DNA from 3 places in the Brevibacterium sp. FAM 27836 genome. Region 1 is predicted to be linked to each of the others. Evidence: riboswitches for the same ligand, from Rfam matches in the RefSeq annotation. Region 1 holds a riboswitch; each other region holds the start of a gene.
What was found. Region 1 has a riboswitch for thiamine pyrophosphate ahead of thiD (bifunctional hydroxymethylpyrimidine kinase/phosphomethylpyrimidine kinase). Riboswitches for the same ligand answer to the same signal wherever they lie in the genome.

Region 1 (6,713 bases):
GCGCTCGACTGGACCCCGAACGTGAACCATACTGGCCTGTACGTGGCCCTGCACGAGGGGTACTTCGAAGACGCCGGCATCGATGTCGAGATCCTGCCGTTCAACAACAGCAACCCCGAGGTGCTCGTCGACGCTGGTCAGGCGGAGTTCGGTATCAGCTTCCAGGACACCGCCTCCATGTCGATCGCCTCCGGCGCCGACCTCACATCGGTGCTCGCCGTGCAGCAGACGTGGGCGACCGAGGTCGCTGTGCTCGGCGACCGCGACGACATCACTAGCCCCGCAGACCTCGACGGTCTCGTCTTCGGCGGCTTCGACAACCCCGCCGAAACGATCACCATGCAGGGTGTCGTGCAGGCCGCAGGCGGTCAAGGCGACTTCGAGACTGTCGTGCTCGGCACGAGCGCATACGAGGCGCTCTATTCGGGGGACGTGGACTTCACCGTTCCGTTCGTCGCGGTGGAGGGCGTCGAGGCTGAGCAGCGCGGGATCGAGCTGAAGAACTTCGCCTACACCGACTACGGGTTCCCCGACGCCTATCAGGTGATCGTCGTCGGCAACGGTACTTGGCTCGAGGAGAACCCCGATGTGGCGCGCGACTTCGTGCAGGCGCTGGCCCGAGGATATGAGGACTCGATCGCCGATCCGGAGGCGACGGCGGAGATCCTGCAGGAGGAGAACTCCGGTCTGCTCACCGAGCTGGACCTGCTGGTCGCAGGGCAGCAGATGCTCTCCGAAGGCTACATGCTCGATGAGAACGGCGACTTCGGCCTGCAGACCGAGGAGCACTGGAGCGAGCTGGGCGAGTTCCTCTTCGATACAGGGCTGCTCACCGACCGCGACGGGAAGCCGCTCGACGAGCAGCCGGACTGGTCGGAGTTCTTCACGAACGAGTACCTGCAGGACTGATCGTGCGGGCGCGCTCCTGGGCGAACCTGTGGGTGCCGCTCGTCTTCCTCACCGTGCTCGTCGCAGTGTGGGAGGCGGCCGTGCACCTGACCGGGGCGCGCCCGCAGGTGCTCCCCGCCCCGTCCCGTGTCGCGGAGTCGGGATGGGAGCACCGCGCCGCGATCGTCGATCACGCCGCGGCCACGCTCAGCGTGACAGCGGTCGGCTTCGGCGTCTCCCTGGTGTGCGCATGGATAATCGCGATCGCCATCGACTTCTCACCGCTCATGCGCCGAGGCCTCATCCCTCTGCTGGTCGCCTCGCAGACCATCCCTGTCATCGCGATCGCGCCGCTCATGATCATCTGGTTCGGATTCGGGCTGCTACCGAAGATCCTCGTGGTCGCCCTCGTCACCTTCTTCCCGATCACGATCGGCCTCGTCGAAGGCTTCGCACACACAGACCGGGAAGCCTCCGCACTGCTGCGCAGCATGGGGGCGGGGAGGATCCGCGAGTTCTTGCTCGTCAGGCTCCCCTCGGCACTCCCATTGTTCTTCACCTCGCTCAGAATCGGGATCACCTACGCGGTGATCGGGGCGATCTTCGCCGAATACGTCGGCGCGAAAGAAGGGCTTGGAATCTACATGAGCGTGCAGAAGAACGCGTTCCGCACCGACCTCGTGCTCGCCGCAGTCGCCGTCACGGCACTCGTCAGCATCACCCTCTACCTCTCCACCTACCTCATCGAACGGCTCGTCATCCCCTGGCACCTGAAGGAAAGGAGGGCGGCGAATGAGCGCTGAAACCGCGCCCCGCCTCGAACTCGACGAGATCACCCGCGAGTTCCAACTGCGACGCGGTCAGACCCGTCGTGTGCTCGACGCCGTCTCGCTCCACGTGTCACCAGGCGAGCTCGTCTCGATCATCGGGCCGTCCGGGTGCGGCAAGAGCACCCTGTTCAACATCATCGCCGGCCTCGACCAGGCCACTTCGGGTAGCATCCGAGTCGACGGACGAGAAGCGGCTGGATCCTGCAACCACGCCGCCTACATGCCCCAGAAGGATCTCCTCTTTCCCTGGCGCAGCATCGCCGAGAACGCCGCACTCGGCCTCGAAGTGCAAGGGATCAAGCGCCGTGCTGCTCAGCAACAGGTACGCGAGTGGTTCCCTCGCTTCGGCCTCTCGGGGTTCGAGGATGCTCTGCCGTTCGAACTGTCCGGCGGGATGCGGCAGCGCGCGGCGCTGCTGCGCACCGTGGTGCAGCAACAGCAGACCCTGCTGCTCGACGAACCCTTCGGTGCGCTCGATGCGCTCACCAAGCAGGAGCTGCAGGCCTGGCTGCAGCAGGTCTGGATCGAGCACGACTGGACCGCCCTGCTCATCACACACGACGTTCGCGAGGCGATCCTGCTCTCCGACCGCGTCGTCGTACTCACCCCACGCCCAGCCTCCGTGCGCATGGTGATCGATGTCGCACTTCCCAGGCCGCGTGGCATCGAGACCATCGCTCACCCCGAGTTCGCGCGGCTCGAACGCACACTGCTCGAAGCCCTGAGCAGCTGATCAGGCGGCGGAGTCGAGTGCCTGCTGCCAGAAATCGGCCTCCAGCCGGGTGGCGGCGCGGAACACCTGCACAAGCGCCTCGAACCGCTGTTCGGTGACCTCGCCGCCGGTCAACGCGTCAAGGCGTTGGATCGCAGCCGTTGCGGCTCCCTGGAACTCGGGACCGGCGTACTCGGCGATCCACTCCGCGTACGGGTGACCCTCGCGGGCCCGGCGCGCCGGATCGAGAGCGACGCCGATCTCGCCGTAACCGATCGTGCAAGGGGAGAGTGCGACGTGCAGGTCCAGCAGGTCGCCCGACATGCCGGTGTCCAGCACGTAGCGGGTGTAGGCGACCGTCGCCTGCTTCTCAGGCGCCGCATCGAGCTCGTCTTCCGGGATGCCCCACCTCGCGGTGAGGCGACAGTGCAGCTCGGTCTCGTGCAGGATCGCGCGCAGCGCTCCGCTCGCGTCTGTGATGTCGGCGAGGCTGCGACTCTTGTACGCGGCCAACGCGTTCGCGCGGGCGAACTGCACGAGAAACAGGTAATCCTGCACCAGGTAGTCCTGGAACACGGGCAGCGGCAGGGTGCCCTCGCTGAGCTTCTGTACGAACTCGTGCTCGGTGTAGGTCCGCCACTCGGGGCCGATCGCGGTCTTCAGGTCTGCGAAGAGGGTCATCGGGCTACTCCTTCCAACGGGTGGGTATAGCTGGCGTCGAAGAACTCCAGCTCGATCGCGACGGCCCGCGCGAAGAAGTCCTCGGCAAGCGCCTGCTGCGCGGGGCCGACCCGGTCGAGCTCGGCGCGGAGGAAGGCGACGAGGTCGTGGAACCCGGGGTAGTCGTGGAGCGTGATCCAGTCGGCATGCACGAAGCTCTCCGGCAGCGCTTCAGGCGCGTTCGTGGCCCAGTCGAGGTACAGCCATTCAGTGACGAGCAGCACCGCAAGAATCACCGCGTACTCGCGGGTCTCGGCCGCCTCGCGGAACAGCGCCGTGAACGCGGTGGTCGCCTCCGTGTCGGGGATCAGCTCACGCTGCTCTTCGGTCACGCCGAGCGCGTCGAAGGCGCGCAGGAAGTAGGTGCTCTCGTCGCCCGCGACTTCGCCGATGAAGCGGGCCAGCCTCAGCCGCGGCTCGAGCGCGTCGGCGCTCGCGACCGCAGAGCCGAGCAGTACCAGGAAGCCGTCGAGGAAGCGATAGTCCTGCACGAGGTAGCCAGCCATCACGGCGTCGTCGATGCTGCCGTCGAACAGTTCGCGCACGAAGCGGTGCGAGACCGCCCGCTCCCAGGTGTCTCGGTTCTGATCGCGCAGCGCGTCGGTGAATCTCTCGGTCATCGTTCTCCTCCTCGGTCAAGTGCGTCGCCCCAGAGGGCGTGGAAGTGGTGGACGGGGCCGTGACCGGAGCCGACCTCCAGGTCTCCGGCGCGGAGAAGCGCCTCGGTGAGGTACTCCTTTGCGTGTTGCACCGCCACGGGCACGGCCTGGCCCGGGAGGAGGGCGGCGAGCGCGGCCGACAGGGTGCAGCCGGTGCCGTGATTGTTCACGGTGTCGATGCGCGGTGCGGTCAGCTCGATGGTCTCGGCACCGGTGAGGATGTCGATGCTCTCGCCGCTGCCGAGGTGACCGCCCTTCAGCAGCACCCAGCCGGCTCCGAGGCCACGCAGCTCATCCAGCGCCGCCCGCATCCCTGCGAGGTCGCCGATCTCGGTGTCGCGTCCGAGCAGGACCGAGGCCTCGGGGAGGTTCGGGGTGATCACGGTGGATCGCGGCACCAGTCGCTCGCGGATCGTGTCGACGGCGTCCTGCTCGAGGAGATGATCTCCGCTCTTGGCGACCATCACTGGGTCGAGCACCACCGGGCACTTCGTGTAGCGGTCCAGACTCTCGGCGATCGCCTCGGCGATAGCGGCGTTGGCGACCATCCCGATCTTCACTGCGTCTACGCGCACGTCCTCGAACACCGCGGCGATCTGATCCGCAACGAATCCCGGCTCCAGAGCGACGAAGCCCTGCACACCCTGTGTATTCTGAGCAACGACGGCCGTGATCACGCTCATCCCGTAAGCGCCCTGCGCGGAGAAAGCCTTCAGATCGGCTTGGATCCCCGCGCCCCCGGTGGGGTCAGTGCCCGCGATGGTCAATACGTTCGGAATCAAAGTCCCGTCTCCATCTCTCGCTCGTGTCGAGCCTGGAAACGGGAGTGCGCGCCAGCACCCGCAAGTGTGCCTGCATAACGTCGTTCATCGACATCCCTCCGCGAGTCCGAACTCGATCAGGTTCCCGGGTGTGATCTCAGCCCGCGTCGGGCACCCCGTGTCTACACATCCACCATAGCCAAAAATCATCGTCGAGGGGCGAACGCGGCGCGGAACTACTCCGCTCAGACGTGCGAACGCCGTGACCGACGGCTGTCAATACCGTTACGTTGACGAGGTGCTACGCAGAGTAACGCACGCCGCTCGGACATTGTCACCGTTCTGCATGGTGACTGCGCGGTTCACCTGATCTGCATGACGGTCTCGATGCGGGTGATGAGTGCGGGTGACGGGTACAAGTACCTGCTTCGCACGATCGCTGCCGCCGACGGCGATCGCTCCCTCTCGACCCCGCTGACCAGGTACTACACGGAGGAGGGAACACCACCGGGCACTTGGATGGGGTCGGCTCTGCACGGCCTCGGCGACGGGCAGATCGTTCACGGCGATGAGGTCTCAGAGTCGCAGTTGCAGTTGCTGATCGGCATGGGCCGCGACCCCGTCAGCGGCGACCCGCTCGGGCGGGCCTTCCCACGGTACGTCTCGGTCGCGGAACGGATCGAGCAGCGCGTCGCGGACCTCGACCCTGGCCTGGGGATGGGTGAGCGTGCCGAGCAGATCAGCCAGATCGAGGCCGAGGAGATCGAGCGGGGCAACCGCCGTTCGGTTGCGGGCTTCGACTACACGTTTTCGGTGCCGAAGTCCGTTTCGGTGCTGTGGGGCGTGGCCGACGCCGGCACGCAGGCCCTGATCGCTCAGGCGCATCACGACGCGGTCGCCGAGGTCGTGGACTTCATGGAGCGCGAGGTCGCCGCGACCCGCACCGGCTACACCGCCGCCGATGGCGCGGTCGCCCAGGTCGACGTGACCGGCCTGATCGCCACGGCCTTCGATCACTACGACAGCCGCTCCGGGGACCCGCAGCTGCACACCCACGTCGTGATCTCCAACAAGGTCCAGACCGCGTTGGACGGACGCTGGCGGTCGCTGGACGGGCGGCCCATGCATGCGGCGGTGGTCGCGCTCTCGGAGCATTACAACGCGGTTCTGGCCGACCGCCTCACCGGCACGCTCGGCGTGGAGTGGGAGGCGCGGGATCGGGGCCGGGACCGTAACCCGGCGTGGGAGATCACCGGGGTCAGCGAGGAGCTGATCGAGGAGTTCTCCTCCCGCGCCCGCGATATCGATGCCGAGGCCGACCGGCTCATCGCCGCCTACACCGCCGAGCACGGTCGCCGGCCCTCGGCGCGGACGATCGTGCGCCTGCGCGCCCAGGCCACCCTCGCCACCCGCCCCGAGAAGCAGGTCCACTCCCTGGCCGACCTGACGAGCGGCTGGCGCGAGCGGGCCGGCCGTCTACTGGGTGAGGACGCGACCGGCTGGGCCGGTGGTCTCCTCGCCACGGCGCAGCAGGTGCGGCCGTTGCGGACTGATGATGTGCCGTTAGAGGTGATCGCCAAGCTCGGCGCCTCGGTGGTCGAGGTTGTGGGCGAGAAGCGCTCGACCTGGCGGCGATGGAACCTCCACGCCGAGGCAAGCCGACAGTCGATAGAATGGCGGTTCGCGACCGCGAGCGACCGGGAGGCCACCGTGGGGATGATCGCCGATGCCGCCGAGCAGGCCTCACTGCGGCTGACGCCGCCCGAGCTCGCTACCAGCCCGGCCGCTTTCCGCCGCCCAGACGGCACCAGCGTGTTCCGGCGCCGCCACTCGACCGTGTTCTCCTCCACGGTGCTGCTGAAGGCCGAAGACCGTCTCCTGGAACGCTCCCGCACCCTGACCGGCCCGATGGTCGAGGTCGAGACGGTCGAGAAGATCACCGCGAAGCCCGACCGGGAAGGGCACCTGCTCGGCGACGACCAAGCGGCAGCGCTCACCCAGATCGCAGTCTCCGGCCGGGTTCTCGACGTGTTGGTCGGCCCGGCCGGTGCCGGGAAGACCACCGCCATGGCAGCGCTGCGCCAGGCATGGGAGAAGCAGCACGGGAAGGGCTCGGTGGTCGGGCTTGCGCCGTCGGCGGTGG
Region 2 (6,713 bases), 140 kb from region 1:
CTCGTCGGGGAGAAAATAGGATCACGCATTCGTACCGGGTGTGAGGGGGCCACCATGGATCTGCTGATTCTATTCATGATTGCCGTGATGTTCTCGACGATCGTGTTCTTCATCGGGCGATACGCCTGCCCGAGACATGATCGCGTCCCTCTCATGGAGGTCGACCACGTGCTCCTGTGGACCACGCTGCGCCGCGGATGGCATGCGCTCGGGTCGTTCGGACCGATCACCCATTACCCTGAGGATCCTTCGGGTTCGGCTCGCGCCTGAGTTGTCGCTCGCGCCTGCCGCTGATCGACAGGACTGTCCCTGTTGTTAGAGTGACAGGGTGACGTCCTCCTCTCCGAATCCGCGCCGGTCCCCGATGGGCGAGTTCGCTGCGCTCGTGTTCGCGGTCGTCTCGGTCCTCGTGTTCATCGGTTTCGCCGTCTGGTTCTGGGTTCAGGCTCCGGACACCGTCGCGAGCCACTTCGATTCCTCGGGACAGCCCGACGACTGGTCGTCGAAGGCGGGCACGCTGGGCTGGCTCGTGCCGATCGGCGTCGGTCTTCCCCTGCTCTTTTCGAGCCGCTGGATCTGGGAGAAGCTTCCGAGTTCCATCATCAACATCCCGTTCAAGGACTACTGGCTGAACAGCGGCGAGCACACCTACCTCTATGACTGCCTCATGCAGTTCATGCGCATCACCGGCGGCGCCCTGGCACTGCTGCTGACGTCGGTGCTTGTGATGATCATGCGCGAAGGGCGCGGGGCGACGATGCCGACGGGGATGACGTTCATTCCCACAGGCGTCTTCCTCATCATCACCGCCGCGGCTCTCATCAACCTCGTCCGCCGGCTCAGCCCGCCGAGGTGAGCCCGCCCTGCGGCAGGAAGACGGAGGCGTCCCAGTTCTGCATCGCGTGTGCCGAGGCCCAGAAGTGCAGTTCGTAGACACATGCCTGTTCGAACGCCGCCCGCATCCGTGCCGCCTCCTCGTCCGGGGCCTTCGCGAGTTCCTGTTCGAGGATGACCACGGCATGACGGGTCGATTCGTCGAACTCCGGTGAGTCATAGGTCTGCACCCAGGTCCGGTACGGGTGGTCATCGGCCATCTGACCGGCCTGCTCGACGAGCACCTTGCCCATGTGGGCGTATACCCAGAAGCACGGCAGCACTCCGGCGACGCCTTCGCCGTAGGAGCGGCTGGCGGCCGTGGCGATGAGGAACGAGACGTAGCCGAGCGCCGTCGGTGAGGCCTTGGCGCCCGCGCTGCCGCCGGTGAGTTCAGCATGTGCGGCCGCCAGTCGCGAATCGGCGAGCAGCTCTTCGTGCATGCCTTCCTCGACCGTGATCGCCTCGGCTGCCGAGCCGGCCCAGAAGCGTGACTCGTCGCGGTCGACGGTCTTTGCGGCGAGGAAGGACATCGCCTTCGCGTAGCCGTTGAGGTAGATGCCGTCCTGGATGATGTAGTTCGTGAACGCCGTGACGTCGAGGCTGCCGTCGGCGAGCTGGGCGAGGAACGGCAGGTCTTCGATCTGTTCGATGATGGGGCGGACACGGTCCCAGAGCTGAGCGGTCTGGGGTCCGGCAGAGAAATCGACGGTCATGGGAACTCCTATGTACTCGTGTGACGTGCGGTTGTGATTCGTGTTGGTCAGATGGGGTGCCCGACCGTGCGGTGAGCGGTCGGTCAGGAAGGCTGCCCGCGGACGATGTCGACCTGATGGTCGACGGGTCCGTGTGCCCCATCCGAGTCGAGGCTGACCTGCCAGCCCGCGGCCGAGCTGAGAGCCCGGGCGAGGAAATCCAGGGCATTGCTGACAGCATCGCCGAGGAGCTCGGACCCGATCTCGGGGGTGCCGGTCACGGCCGCTCCCGCGCCCCCGTTCGCCGATGCTGCGCGTTCACGGCCGAGGACGGCCACCTCGGCGGTGATTGCGGCCGAGAGGGTGCACCCGGTTCCGTGCGTGTTCGCGGTAGCCACGCGGGGGTGGGTGAACTCGCGGACCGAACCGTCCCGGGTGGCGAGGATGTCGGTGACGTCTCCGTCGCTGCCGTGCCCGCCCTTGAGGAGGACGGCGCCGGGCCCACGTTCGAGCAGGCGAAGCGCCTGGTCACGCATCTGGTCGGGGGTCTGCGCTTCGGGTTCGTCCTCGGACAGGAGCAGGGCCGCCTCGGGGAGGTTGGGAGTGATGAGGTCGGCCACGGGCAGCAGGTGGGTGCGGACCGCGTCGACGGCGTCAGACTCGAGGAGGCGATGGCCCGAGGTCGCGATCATTACCGGATCGACGGTGTAGAAGCCCAGCAGGCCTTCGGCGGCGCGGGCGACGACGAGGTCGACGAGGGATCGGCCGCCGAGCATCCCGGACTTCGCGGCGTCGACGGGCATGTCTTCGAGCACGGAGTCGAACTGGTCGGCGACGAAGTCATCGTCGATCGGGTAGACCCGAGACACCCCGTGCGTGTTCTGGGCGAGGAGGGCGGTGATGACGCTCGTGCCCAGGGTCTTGCGCGCGGTGAAGGTCTTGAGGTCGGCGTGGACTCCGGCTCCCCCGCTGGGGTCGGTGCCGGCGATGGTCAGGGTGATCGGCGGGCGCGTGCTCATGCCTGGCCGCCGGCGGTGCTGCCTGCGCTGTCCGCGCGGCCGTCGTGATCGCGTCCCGCGAATGCAGACAGCAGGTCTTCGGCGGCGGCCTTCGGATCATCGGCCAGGCAGATCGCCGAGACCACGCAGATCCCGATCAGCCCGCGTCCGCTCAGGTCAGGAGCTCGGTCGGCGGTGATTCCGCCGATCGCCACGGCGGGGATGCCGGCCTCTGCGACCAGTTCGCCGAGGCGGTCGGGTCCGATGCCGTCGGGTGCGTCGGCCTTCGTCGTGGTGTCATAGACCGGACCGATGCCGACGAGGTCGACGACGCCGGTGGCCCGGGCGGCGGCGAATTCGGCGCTGGTGGCGGCCGAGAGACCGATGAGCGGCGCCTCCCCCACAGCGGCGCGCACCTCGGTGACGGTGGTGTCGGTCTGGCCGACGTGGATGTGGATGGTCTCGCCCTCGTCGATGAGGCGGCGGGCCACCTCGACGCGATCGTTGAGGACGACGGGCACGATGCGGTCGGTGCCGCGGGTGGCGGTGTCGACGGCGGCGATGACCTGACGGGCGAGCGAGTAGAACTCGCCGTCATCGATGTCTTTGTCGCGGACCTGGACGATGCCGACTCCCCCGGAGACCGCGGCCTGGACCGTCTCGGCAACGGTGCGACCGGCCGCCTCACACTGGGCGGAGTCGGTGACGAGGTAGAGGCGGGTGTCGATGCCGACGAAGCGGTCGGTGTCAGCCGCGTTGCACAGATCGTCGGTGATGTGCGCGGATCCGGCGGTCATGCCCGCGCGCCTTCGTCCGCGGCGAGTGCGTCGAGGCTGACCCTGGCATGTGCGAGCCGGTCGCCGTCGACGCTGTGGAGTGCGTCGAGGAAGTTCACCGAGTAGCTGCCCGGTCCTTTGGCTCCCTCGGCGGCGTCTTCGCCGGCGACCGCGAAGTGGGCGTGGGCGGCGACGACGGCTTCGAACCTCGCCGAGGCGGCCTCACCGCTCGTGGTGTGTTCCGATGCGTTCACCGCCGAGGCGTCGGCGTCGGGATCGGCGAGTCCACCGCGGGCGGCGGCGAGGTAGGCGGCGGTGACGGCTCCGAGCGAGCAGCCGGTGCCGATGACCAGCGGCATGTATTCGTGGCCGCCGGCGATGCGGGCGACATGGTCGGCGCCGTCGATGTGGGCGACGATCGCGTCCGTGGGTCCGGAGACTGCGACGATCGCCCCGGTTTCTCGGGCCAGCTTCGCGGCGGCGGGAAGGACCGCATCGACGTCATCGGTGGAGTCGACTCCGCGTCCGCCGAGGCCGACTCCGGCCAGCGCGGCGATCTCGGAGGCATTGCCGCGGATGGCGGTCGGGTGGTCGGCGGCGGCACGACGGATGCGGGAAGTGCGGAAGTCGACGGCCCCGACGCTCACCGGATCGAGGACCCAGGGCTTGCTGGCCGCGTTGGCGACGTCGATGGCGGCATCGGCGGCGAGCAGCTGGTGGTTCGAGGCGGTGCCGAAGTTGATGAGGACGCCGCTGGCGATGCCGGCGAACTGCCCGGCGTCGGCTTCGTGGTCGAGCATCGCCGGGGAGGCACCGATGGCCAGGAGCACGTTGGCGCTGAATTGCTGCACGACGGTGTTCGTGATGCATTGGATGAGTGGATTGCTTGCACGCAGTCGCGCATTGGCAGAACGCAGGTCGAAGTCAACCATGACGATCCCTTCGCTAGTATGGCCCAGATCAGGTTCGATGGGTGTTCTCTCAGCCTCGCCGAACTCCGCGTGGACTTCTCGGCCCGAGCGGAACGTCATGAGGCACCCCATGTCATTGGCTTCGACTCTATCAGCCCCGTCGGACACGGGCGACCCCTCAGCTCCACCCCGGCACCTGCCAGCACCCATTCGTATCGGGTGCCTGTGTCAGTCAGTTCGGTGCGACCACTTCTCCTCCGGCATGCCCGGACCCTTCGAGGCGGTGACGGCGTCAGGTTCCTCACCACAGGCATCGCAGCGGATCGAACTATGCACCTCACCCGAGCAGTCATCGTGCCGGTAGATGATCGGCCGCCCGGCAGGGGCTTGCCAACGATCGCCCCAGTCGGTGAACGCGATGAGCACTCCGCGCAGATCACGCCCCTTGTCGGTGAGATGGTATTCGACCCCGCCGGACCCCGAGTCCCGGGACATGATCCCCGCCTCGACGAAGCCATCGAGCCTGGTCGTGAGCACATTGGTCGCCACTCCGAGCCGTTTCTGGAAGTCACCGAAGCGGGTGACTCCCGCGAACAGCGCATTCCTGATGATCAGCAGGCTCCACCGTTCGCCGACGATCTCGAGCGAGCGCGCAATGGAACACACTTCGTTGTCATACGTTCTGCCCAGCATGAGAATGATTCTACCTTGATACTTGCATGATGAAATCAGGCGTGGGATCATCACTTCACCAACTTGTTTGATACAAGTTGCGATCGGCAGACAACGGCAAAGGAGCCTCGCCATGACCACAGCACATCCCACATCTACGCCCGACGCAATGTCATCGTCGGATTTCACCTTCACCTATGAGGTGCCGCAGTCACCGCAGGAGGTCTACGCCGCCGTGACGAATGTGCGGGGCTGGTGGTCGCAGCGCATCGACGGCGCGACCGACCGCCTCGGCGAATTCGTCTATACGGTGCCGCAGATCCACACCACTCGCGTGCAGGTCACCGAACTCGTCCCCGGCGAACGCGTCGTTTGGAGGATCCTCGACAATCGTTTCGGAGCGGGTGAGGACGTCGATGAATGGGCCGGGACGACCGTGCGCTTCGACATCGAACCGGCCGGCTCCGGTGCCCAGCTGACCTTCACCCATGTGGGGCTGACCCCGATGCTGGCCTGCCATGAGGGCTGCGCACAGGGGTGGACGCGCAATGCCCACGACAGCCTTCACCGGCTCATCACCACGGGCGCGGGAGACCCGATCACTCCGGCAGTCGAAGCGAGTCTGCTCTCCGACGCCTGACCGCCGGACCATACCCGAGGACGGACGGCTCTCGGCTAACCGCGGCCGACGTACCTCTGGCCGCGGCGGCTGAGTGCGTCGATGACGACGGCGGTGAGCAGGACGAGCGCGGTGATGATCTGCTGCGCATCGGAGTTGAAGCCGATGAGGTAGAGGCCGTTGTTGATGGCGCCGACGACCAGCGCACCGAGCACGGCCGCCCACGCGGTTCCGCGGCCGCCGAAGAGCGAGGTGCCGCCGATGACGGCTGCGGCGATCGCGTTGAGCAGGTCCTGCGTGCTCACCAGCGTCGATCCGGCGTTCGTCGTCACACCGGTTTTGACGAAGCCGAAGAGCGCTGCGAGCACGCCGGCGGCCATGAATACGCTGATGCGCACCCAGGTCACTCGGATGCCGGCGCGTCGGGCCGCCTCGACCTTGCCGCCGACGGCGTAGATCGAACGGCCGTAACGGGTCTTGCGCAGCACGAGATCGATGCCGATGGCGATGACCATCATGAGGAAGAACGGCATCGCCAGGCCGAAGTCCTGGTTGACGAGGACGAGGAACCCGAACACGATCGCGGTCAGCAGCACGATGCGCACGATCACCGAGGTCCAGCTCGGTGCATTGAGTCCCTCGCGGTGACGGCGCAGTTTCGAGTAGATGATGCCTGCTCCGAAGCCGATGATCGCGATCGCCCCGAACACATAGGCCCAGACCGCCGGGAAGTAGTAGCTGGCGAAATCGAAGGCGAAGGTGTCCGACATCGACAGGTTCTTCTGTGTACCCAGGGTCGTCAGCGTCAGACCGGTGAAGGCGAGCAGGCCGGCCAAGGTCACGACGAAGGCTGGGATGCCGACGACGGCGAAGAACCATCCCTGGATCGCACCGACGACGAGGCCGAGCAGCAGCATGATGATCAGCGCGATCGCCGGCGGCACACCCTGCCTGACCACGAGCACACCGAGCAGGGAGGCGGCCAGGCCGCCGAGCTGCGCAAGCGAGAGGTCGATCTCGCCGAGCAGCAGGATGAGGTTGATGCCCAGTGCCAGGATCGCGAGGAATGCGACCTGCGTCGAGAGGTTGACGAGGTTGGCCGGGGAGATGAAATTGCTGTCGGCGGTCTGGAAGACGATGACGATGACGACGAGGGCGAGGATGACCGG
Region 3 (6,713 bases), 1.7 Mb from region 1:
GGTTGCCCCGTTCGTTCCATCGTGGAAGTCCAGGTGGAGCCCGGTCTTCGGGCACCCGGTGGCAAGCAGTGTGACCTCGCCCTGCTGAGTTTCGAAGGTCACGGTTCCCGCGGCTTGGGTCTGCAGCTGCAGATCCTCCTGCGCGGTTTCGATCGTATGGGTCGGGAACGGGTCGAACCGGGTGAACCGGGCGAGGAAGACGAAGTCTGGGTTCGGGTCGAAGACCGGGACTTCGAAGAATTTGCCCAGCAGCGGCGATTTCGAATCGCGCACACGCACACCGAGGCGGCCGCCCCGGTCGATGAGCTCGTAGAGGACATTGCCGACGGTGAACCAGTTGAGCGATCCCCCGGCCGGCAGCTTCGCGGTGAAGCCGTTGTCCTCGACACGCACCTGCGGTCGGGCTGGGGCCGAGTCATGACCCGCGGTTCCGGCCTCGGCCGCACCGGCATCTGCGGAGGCGTTGTCAGCGGCAGAAGCTCCTGTGGCGGCGTGGTCTGTCACAGCAGGCAGGGTCGAGGTGTCGCTGGGCACCGAGGGGCTCGTCGCTCGGACCGCACCGCCGCCTGTCCCGGCACCCGCACCGCCGCCGGCGGCTTGGCTCAGCAGGTCGAAGGTCTCGGCAGCGGGACCGGCATTGATTCCGGAGTCGAGGGCGACGGTGACCCAGCCGTCCTCGACGGTGAAGGTGCCGGGGGCATCGGGCCAGGTGGACTCGACGTCGAGCCAGTGCAGTCCGACGACGCTGAGCCAGCCGAACGGTTTCGCCAGTGCCGAGTTCCGTGAGTCGCGCCAGGTGTTCCACTCCGTCACGAACTGGTTCACGTCGAACACTCCTTGCCGTTGCTGTTGCGGGCGCAGGATCCCTGCCGCCGCCTTACCCTCGGAACCGATGTCTGACCGGTGCCTGAGGCCTTGTTCCTTGTCATCCAAACTACCGCAAACGATAGGCTGGGGAAATGAGTGAATCACACCCGGACCCGGTTGTCGCCGCGCAGACAGCGGCCGACCTCGGCGACTTCGTCAGTGCCTCCCCCAGCTCCTACCACGCCGTAGCCACCGCAGCCGCCCGTTTGGAGCAGGCCGGTTTCTCCCGCCTCGATGAGGCGAGCGCATGGGCGTTGACGCCCGGATCCGGCCATTTCGTCGTCCGCGACGGTGCGATCATCGCGTGGATGAATCCCACGACCACCGCCGAGGCAGTCCCCGGGTTCCGCGTGTTCGGATCCCACACGGATTCCCCGGCCTTCAAACTCAAACCCGGGGACGAATACACCGCCGAGGGCATGCGCCAGGTCGGAGTGGAGATCTACGGCGGTCCGCTGCTGAATTCCTGGCTCGACCGGGAACTCGCGTTCGCCGGTCGCCTCAGCCTCGCCGACGGCCGGGTCGTGCTCGCCCGCACCGGTCCGATCGCGCGCATTCCGCAGCTGGCAATCCACCTCGACCGGCAGGTCAATGACGGTCTGGCCTTGGACAAGCAGCGTCACACCGCTCCCGTGATCGGCTTGGCCGATCTCGCCGAGGCCGACGTCATCGAACTGCTCGCCGCTTCCGCCGAGGTCGATCCCGAGGCGGTGGTCGGTCACGACGTGTACACCGTCCCCACCCAGGAGCCGGCGCTTTTCGGTGCACGTGAGGAGTTCTTCGCCTCGCCGAGGTTGGACAACCTTCTGTCCGTCCATGCCGGGGTCACTGCACTGACGAGTCTCGACGCCGACTCGGTCGAAGGCATTGCGCTCTTCGCCGCCTTCGACCACGAGGAGATCGGGTCGAACTCACGCTCCGGTGCGTGCGGACCGTTCCTCGCCGATGTCACCGAACGCATCATCGCCTCTCTGCTGCCGGACTCGACGCGCAGCGACTATCTGGCGTCGCTGGCGGCATCGGTGTGCGTGTCATCGGACGCCGGGCATGCCGCTCACCCGAACTATCCGGAACGCCATGATCCGCATGTGCGTCCCCGCCTCGGCGGCGGTCCGCTGCTCAAACTCAACGCTCAGCAGCGGTACGCCACGGATGCTGTGGGCACCGCAGTGTGGTCGCGGGCGTGCACGGCCGCCGGCGTCGACTACCAAGACTTCGTGTCGAACAATGCGATGCCGTGCGGGTCGACAATCGGTCCGCTCACGGCGACACGCCTGGGCATGACGACCGTCGACGTGGGCCCGGCCCTGTATTCGATGCATTCGGCCCGCGAAATGGTCGCGGTCGCCGATGTCGTCGCCCTCGGCAGAGCCGCGACGACGTTCCTCCAAGGCTGATGCTCCTGCAGAACTGATGCGGCAGCGTCGTTTCGCTGGAGCTGTTGTCCTCCGTGGAGGCACCCTCCGTGGAAGCACCCCCGCCTCGGCGGGGTTTGTCCTCACCGCTGTCGACGTGATACGAATTGCACGACCCCACGGGAGCCCTGCAGAAGGGCTGAGATCGGACTGGATCGTCCGAGACCGTAGAACCTGATCCGGTTGATACCGGCGTAGGAAGCGAGGACTGCAGATGACTGCGTTCACCCCTGAAACACCTGTCCCTGCCACGGCTTCGGCCACCGTGCCCAATGCGAAGAACTCCACGAACGATTTCACGATCGAGCAGTATCCGACGCATTCTCCGGCGTGGCTCGAGGATGCCGAGCACGACATCCGCGTTCCCGTCACCCGCATCGAACTCGAGGACTCCGACGGACGGACCAACGCTCCCGTCCACGTCTACCGCACCGTCGGCCCTGGCAGCGTCCCCGAGGAAGGACTGCCGGCACTGCGGTTCCCCTGGATCGAGGGCCGCCTCGACACCGAAACCTACGCCGCCCGCGGACACCGCATCGCCGATGACGGTCGCGCTGCCGTGCGCCGCGGAGCGCCCTCACAGCAGTGGAGGGGTCGCAAACCGGTCCCACTCCGGGCCAAGCCCGGCCGGACCGTGACCCAGATGCACTACGCCCGGGAAGGCATCATCACCCCGGAGATGCGCTTCGTCGCCCTGCGCGAGCAGTGCGATGTCGAGCTCGTCCGCTCGGAGCTCGCCGCCGGCCGCGCGATCATCCCGAACAACATCAACCATCCCGAGTCCGAACCGATGATCATCGGCAAGGCCTTCCTTGTGAAAATCAACGCGAACATCGGCAATTCCGCGGTCACCAGCTCCATCGCCGAGGAGGTGCAGAAGCTGCGATGGGCCGCGAAGTGGGGTGCCGACACCCTCATGGACCTCTCGACCGGAAACGACATCCACACCACCCGAGAGTGGATCATCCGCAACTCCCCCATCCCCATCGGCACCGTCCCGATCTACCAGGCCCTGGAGAAGGTCGACGGCGAGGCGAACGCTCTGACCTGGGAGATCTATCGGGACACCGTCATTGAGCAGTGCGAGCAGGGCGTGGACTACATGACCGTCCATGCCGGCGTGCTGCTGCGCTACGTGCCGCTCACGGCCAACAGGGTCACCGGGATGGTCTCCCGCGGAGGCTCCATCATGGCTGGCTGGTGCTTAGCCCACCATGAGGAGAACTTCCTCTACACCCACTTCGACGAACTCTGCGAGATCTTCGCCCGCTACGACGTCGCGTTCTCACTCGGCGACGGGCTGCGGCCGGGCTCGATCGCCGATGCCAACGACGCCGCCCAGTTCGCCGAGCTCGACACCCTCGCCGAACTCACCGAACGCGCGTGGGCCCACGACGTCCAGGTCATGGTCGAAGGCCCTGGGCACATTCCGCTCCACCTGGTGCGCGAGAACGTCGAACGCCAGCAGAAGCTCTGCCACGGCGCCCCCTTCTACACCTTGGGTCCGCTCGTGACTGACATCGCACCCGGCTACGATCACATCACTTCGGCGATCGGGGCGACCGAAATCGCCCGCTACGGCACGGCGATGCTCTGCTACGTCACCCCGAAGGAGCACCTCGGCCTGCCCGACCGCGACGACGTCAAGACCGGGGTCATCACCTACAAGATCGCCGCTCACGCCGCCGATGTTGCGAAGGGCCACCCAGGCGCGACTGCCAGAGACGATGCACTGTCGAAGGCACGGTTCGAGTTCCGGTGGCGCGATCAGTTCGCCCTCGGCCTCGATCCGGAGACCGCCGAGGCGTTCCACGACGAGACGCTGCCGGCGGAACCGGCGAAGACCGCCCACTTCTGTTCGATGTGCGGGCCGAAGTTCTGCTCGATGCGCATCTCCCAGGACATCCGTGACACCTACGGCAGTGCCGAGGCGCAGGCCGCGCTGGCAGGCATGCGGGAGAAGAGCCGCGAGTTCCTCGCTGCGGGCGGCACGGTGTATCTTCCCGAGCCGACTGTCGGCCCCCGGGCGCGGGTTCGGTAGGTTGGTTCCATGGGAGAGCTTCAGCGTGCTTTCGACGCGCACCTGCATATCATCGACCCGGATCATCCGCTGATCGAGAACAACGGCTATCTGCCGGACCCGTTCACGGTCGCCGACTACCGATCCCGCCTGCAGAGCCTGGCGGAGGTCGGAGTCGAGGTCGCCGGCGGTGCTGTGGTCTCCGGTTCGTTCCAGGGCTTCGATCAGGGGTATCTCCTCGCCGCGCTGCGCGAACTCGGCCCGAACCATGTCGGCGTCACCCAGCTGCCGGCTGAGACCAGCGACGATCAGATCCGTGCCCTCGACGTCGCCGGCGTCAGGGCGCTGCGCTTCAACATCGCCCGTGGCGGTTCCACCGCTCTCGAGGCTCTCGACACCTTCGCCCGCCGGGTCTTCGACCTCGTCGGCTGGCATGCGGAGCTCTACATCGACGCACGCACCATCGATGCCGAGCTCGCCTCCCGCATCGCCTCCCTGCCGGCTGTGAGCATCGACCACCTCGGCATGCACGCCGAGGGTCTGCCCACTCTGCTGCGCCTCGTCGAGGCCGGGGTGAAGGTCAAGGCCACCGGTTTCGGGCGGGTGGAGCTCGATCCCGCCGAGGTTGTCCGCCGCATCGTCGACACGGACCCGGGCGCACTGATGGTGGGCACGGACCTGCCGTCGACCCGTGCCCGCAGACCCTTCGCCGATGCCGACTTCGCGCTCATCTGCGAAGTCCTCACCGCTTCCGAGGCCGATGCCGTGTTCTGGTCCAATGCGGCGCAGTTCTACGGCATCGGACCCGAAGGGGGCGAGTAAGCAGTCATCTCCGACCAGTAGCATGTGTCCAATGAGTTCACGTCAGTCGAATCTCGCATCCACTCTGCACAGCCTCGACGGTCGCAGCTACGGCAATCTCAAGCAGATCCGCGGCCGTTACAGCTTCGGACCGGTGACGCTTTTCATCGACCGCGTCCAGGCCGATCCCTTCGCGTCACCGTCGAAGGTCCGCGTCCGAGTCGACCGGGCCGATGCCAAGCTCCCGCCGGAACTGACCACCGATCGTGCCGACCGGATCGCTGCGGCCGACTATCTTCTGCGGGCCGGCAACATGATCCTCGCAGACCTCAAACAGCGCGCCCTCATCCTCGGTCAGCCGGGCCAGGAGATCCTCGAGAGGACGAACATCCTCATCGACGATGCCGGCTTCGAGGCACGACTGCTGGTCAATCTGCCGGCCCGCGGTCGGCGCATCCTCGGCCATCAGGCCGCCGACATCCTCACCCGCGACCTTCCGAAGCTCGCCGAAGCACTGTTCCTCTTCGACCGCTGGCCGGCTTCCGGCTCCCCGTCCGCCCACGCCCTGGAGGCGCACGTCCAGCTGCACAGGGATCAGTTGGAACTGCGCGATCACCTCGGCGAGGTCGAGCTGGTCGGATTCATCGGCAATGGTGCGGTCCTGCCGCGTGTCTCCGGGGATTCGGACCGGCCGATGGATGTCGAGACTGCAGTCTCCTTCACCTCCCCTCCGGAACTCGAGCACACGGTCGATCTGTCGAGCGGGCGCAGCCTCACCGGTATGGGCATTCCCCGTGGTGTCACCGTCATCGTCGGCGGCGGGTACCACGGCAAGTCGACGATTCTGCGCGCTCTCGAACGCGGTGTCTACCCGCATATCGCGGGCGACGGACGCGAGTGGGTCATCAGCGACCCTTCTGCCACCTCCATCCGAGCCGAGGACGGTCGGGCCGTGACCGGCGACGACATCTCGGCGTTCATCAACAACCTACCGTCGGGGACTGACACGAGATCGTTCTCGACGACGAACGCGAGCGGGTCGACCTCACAGGCGGCCAACCTCGTCGAAGCGGTCGAAGCCGGGGCGCAGACCCTGCTCATCGACGAGGACACCTCGGCGACGAACTTCATGATCCGCGACGAGCGCATGCGGAACCTCATTCCTGCCGAGCGGGAGCCGATCACCCCGTTCGTCGACCGCGTCCGCCCCCTGCTGACCAGGCAGGGCGTCTCCACGGTGCTCGTCGCCGGCGGGTCGAGTGCGTTCTTCGAGGTCGCCGATCACGTCATCGCTCTCGATGCCTATGTCCCCCGCGAGGTCACCGAAGAAGCGCACCGTCTCGTCGGTGTCACCGCCCACGGCCTCGCCACGGATTCGGACGCGTCCGACCCCGGTTTCGTCACGTCACCGCGCGTACCGACGGCCCGGGCCCTGCGCCCATCGTCGAAGACGAAGTCGGCCCGTGCGAAGGGCTCCGATCGAATCCAGTTCGGCCGCAGCTTCATCGACCTCATCGCCGTCGCTCAGCTCGTCGACGCCCAGCAGACCGCCGGGGTCGCCGAGTCGCTCGAGCACCTCGCTGAGGTCTTCGACGGACGCACCTCGCTGA

Region 2: another riboswitch for thiamine pyrophosphate. It lies ahead of thiM (hydroxyethylthiazole kinase); the one in region 1 lies ahead of thiD (bifunctional hydroxymethylpyrimidine kinase/phosphomethylpyrimidine kinase).
Region 3: another riboswitch for thiamine pyrophosphate. It lies ahead of thiC (phosphomethylpyrimidine synthase ThiC); the one in region 1 lies ahead of thiD (bifunctional hydroxymethylpyrimidine kinase/phosphomethylpyrimidine kinase).

The regions. Positions count from the first base shown of each region.
Region 1 is NZ_CP195711.1:3,048,159-3,054,871, forward strand. It holds gene ACSE4D_RS13640 (ABC transporter substrate-binding protein) at 1-909, shown strand, start outside; gene ACSE4D_RS13645 (ABC transporter permease) at 912-1,691, shown strand; gene ACSE4D_RS13650 (ABC transporter ATP-binding protein) at 1,681-2,451, shown strand; gene tenA (thiaminase II) at 2,452-3,111, opposite strand; gene ACSE4D_RS13660 (TenA family protein) at 3,108-3,770, opposite strand; gene thiD (bifunctional hydroxymethylpyrimidine kinase/phosphomethylpyrimidine kinase) at 3,767-4,591, opposite strand; TPP riboswitch at 4,668-4,759, opposite strand; gene mobF (MobF family relaxase) at 4,946-6,713, shown strand, end outside.
Region 2 is NZ_CP195711.1:2,909,710-2,916,422, reverse strand. It holds gene ACSE4D_RS13060 (hypothetical protein) at 55-270, shown strand; gene ACSE4D_RS13055 (DUF1648 domain-containing protein) at 329-856, shown strand; gene ACSE4D_RS13050 (TenA family protein) at 840-1,589, opposite strand; gene thiD (bifunctional hydroxymethylpyrimidine kinase/phosphomethylpyrimidine kinase) at 1,673-2,587, opposite strand; gene thiE (thiamine phosphate synthase) at 2,584-3,363, opposite strand; gene thiM (hydroxyethylthiazole kinase) at 3,360-4,274, opposite strand; TPP riboswitch at 4,262-4,394, opposite strand; gene ACSE4D_RS13030 (winged helix-turn-helix transcriptional regulator) at 4,482-4,946, opposite strand; gene ACSE4D_RS13025 (SRPBCC family protein) at 5,059-5,565, shown strand; gene ACSE4D_RS13020 (sugar ABC transporter permease) at 5,601-6,713, opposite strand, start outside.
Region 3 is NZ_CP195711.1:1,315,481-1,322,193, forward strand. It holds gene ACSE4D_RS06035 (DUF1684 domain-containing protein) at 1-825, opposite strand, end outside; gene ACSE4D_RS06040 (M18 family aminopeptidase) at 960-2,264, shown strand; TPP riboswitch at 2,393-2,501, shown strand; gene thiC (phosphomethylpyrimidine synthase ThiC) at 2,497-4,323, shown strand; gene ACSE4D_RS06050 (amidohydrolase family protein) at 4,333-5,124, shown strand; gene ACSE4D_RS06055 (ABC-ATPase domain-containing protein) at 5,156-6,713, shown strand, end outside.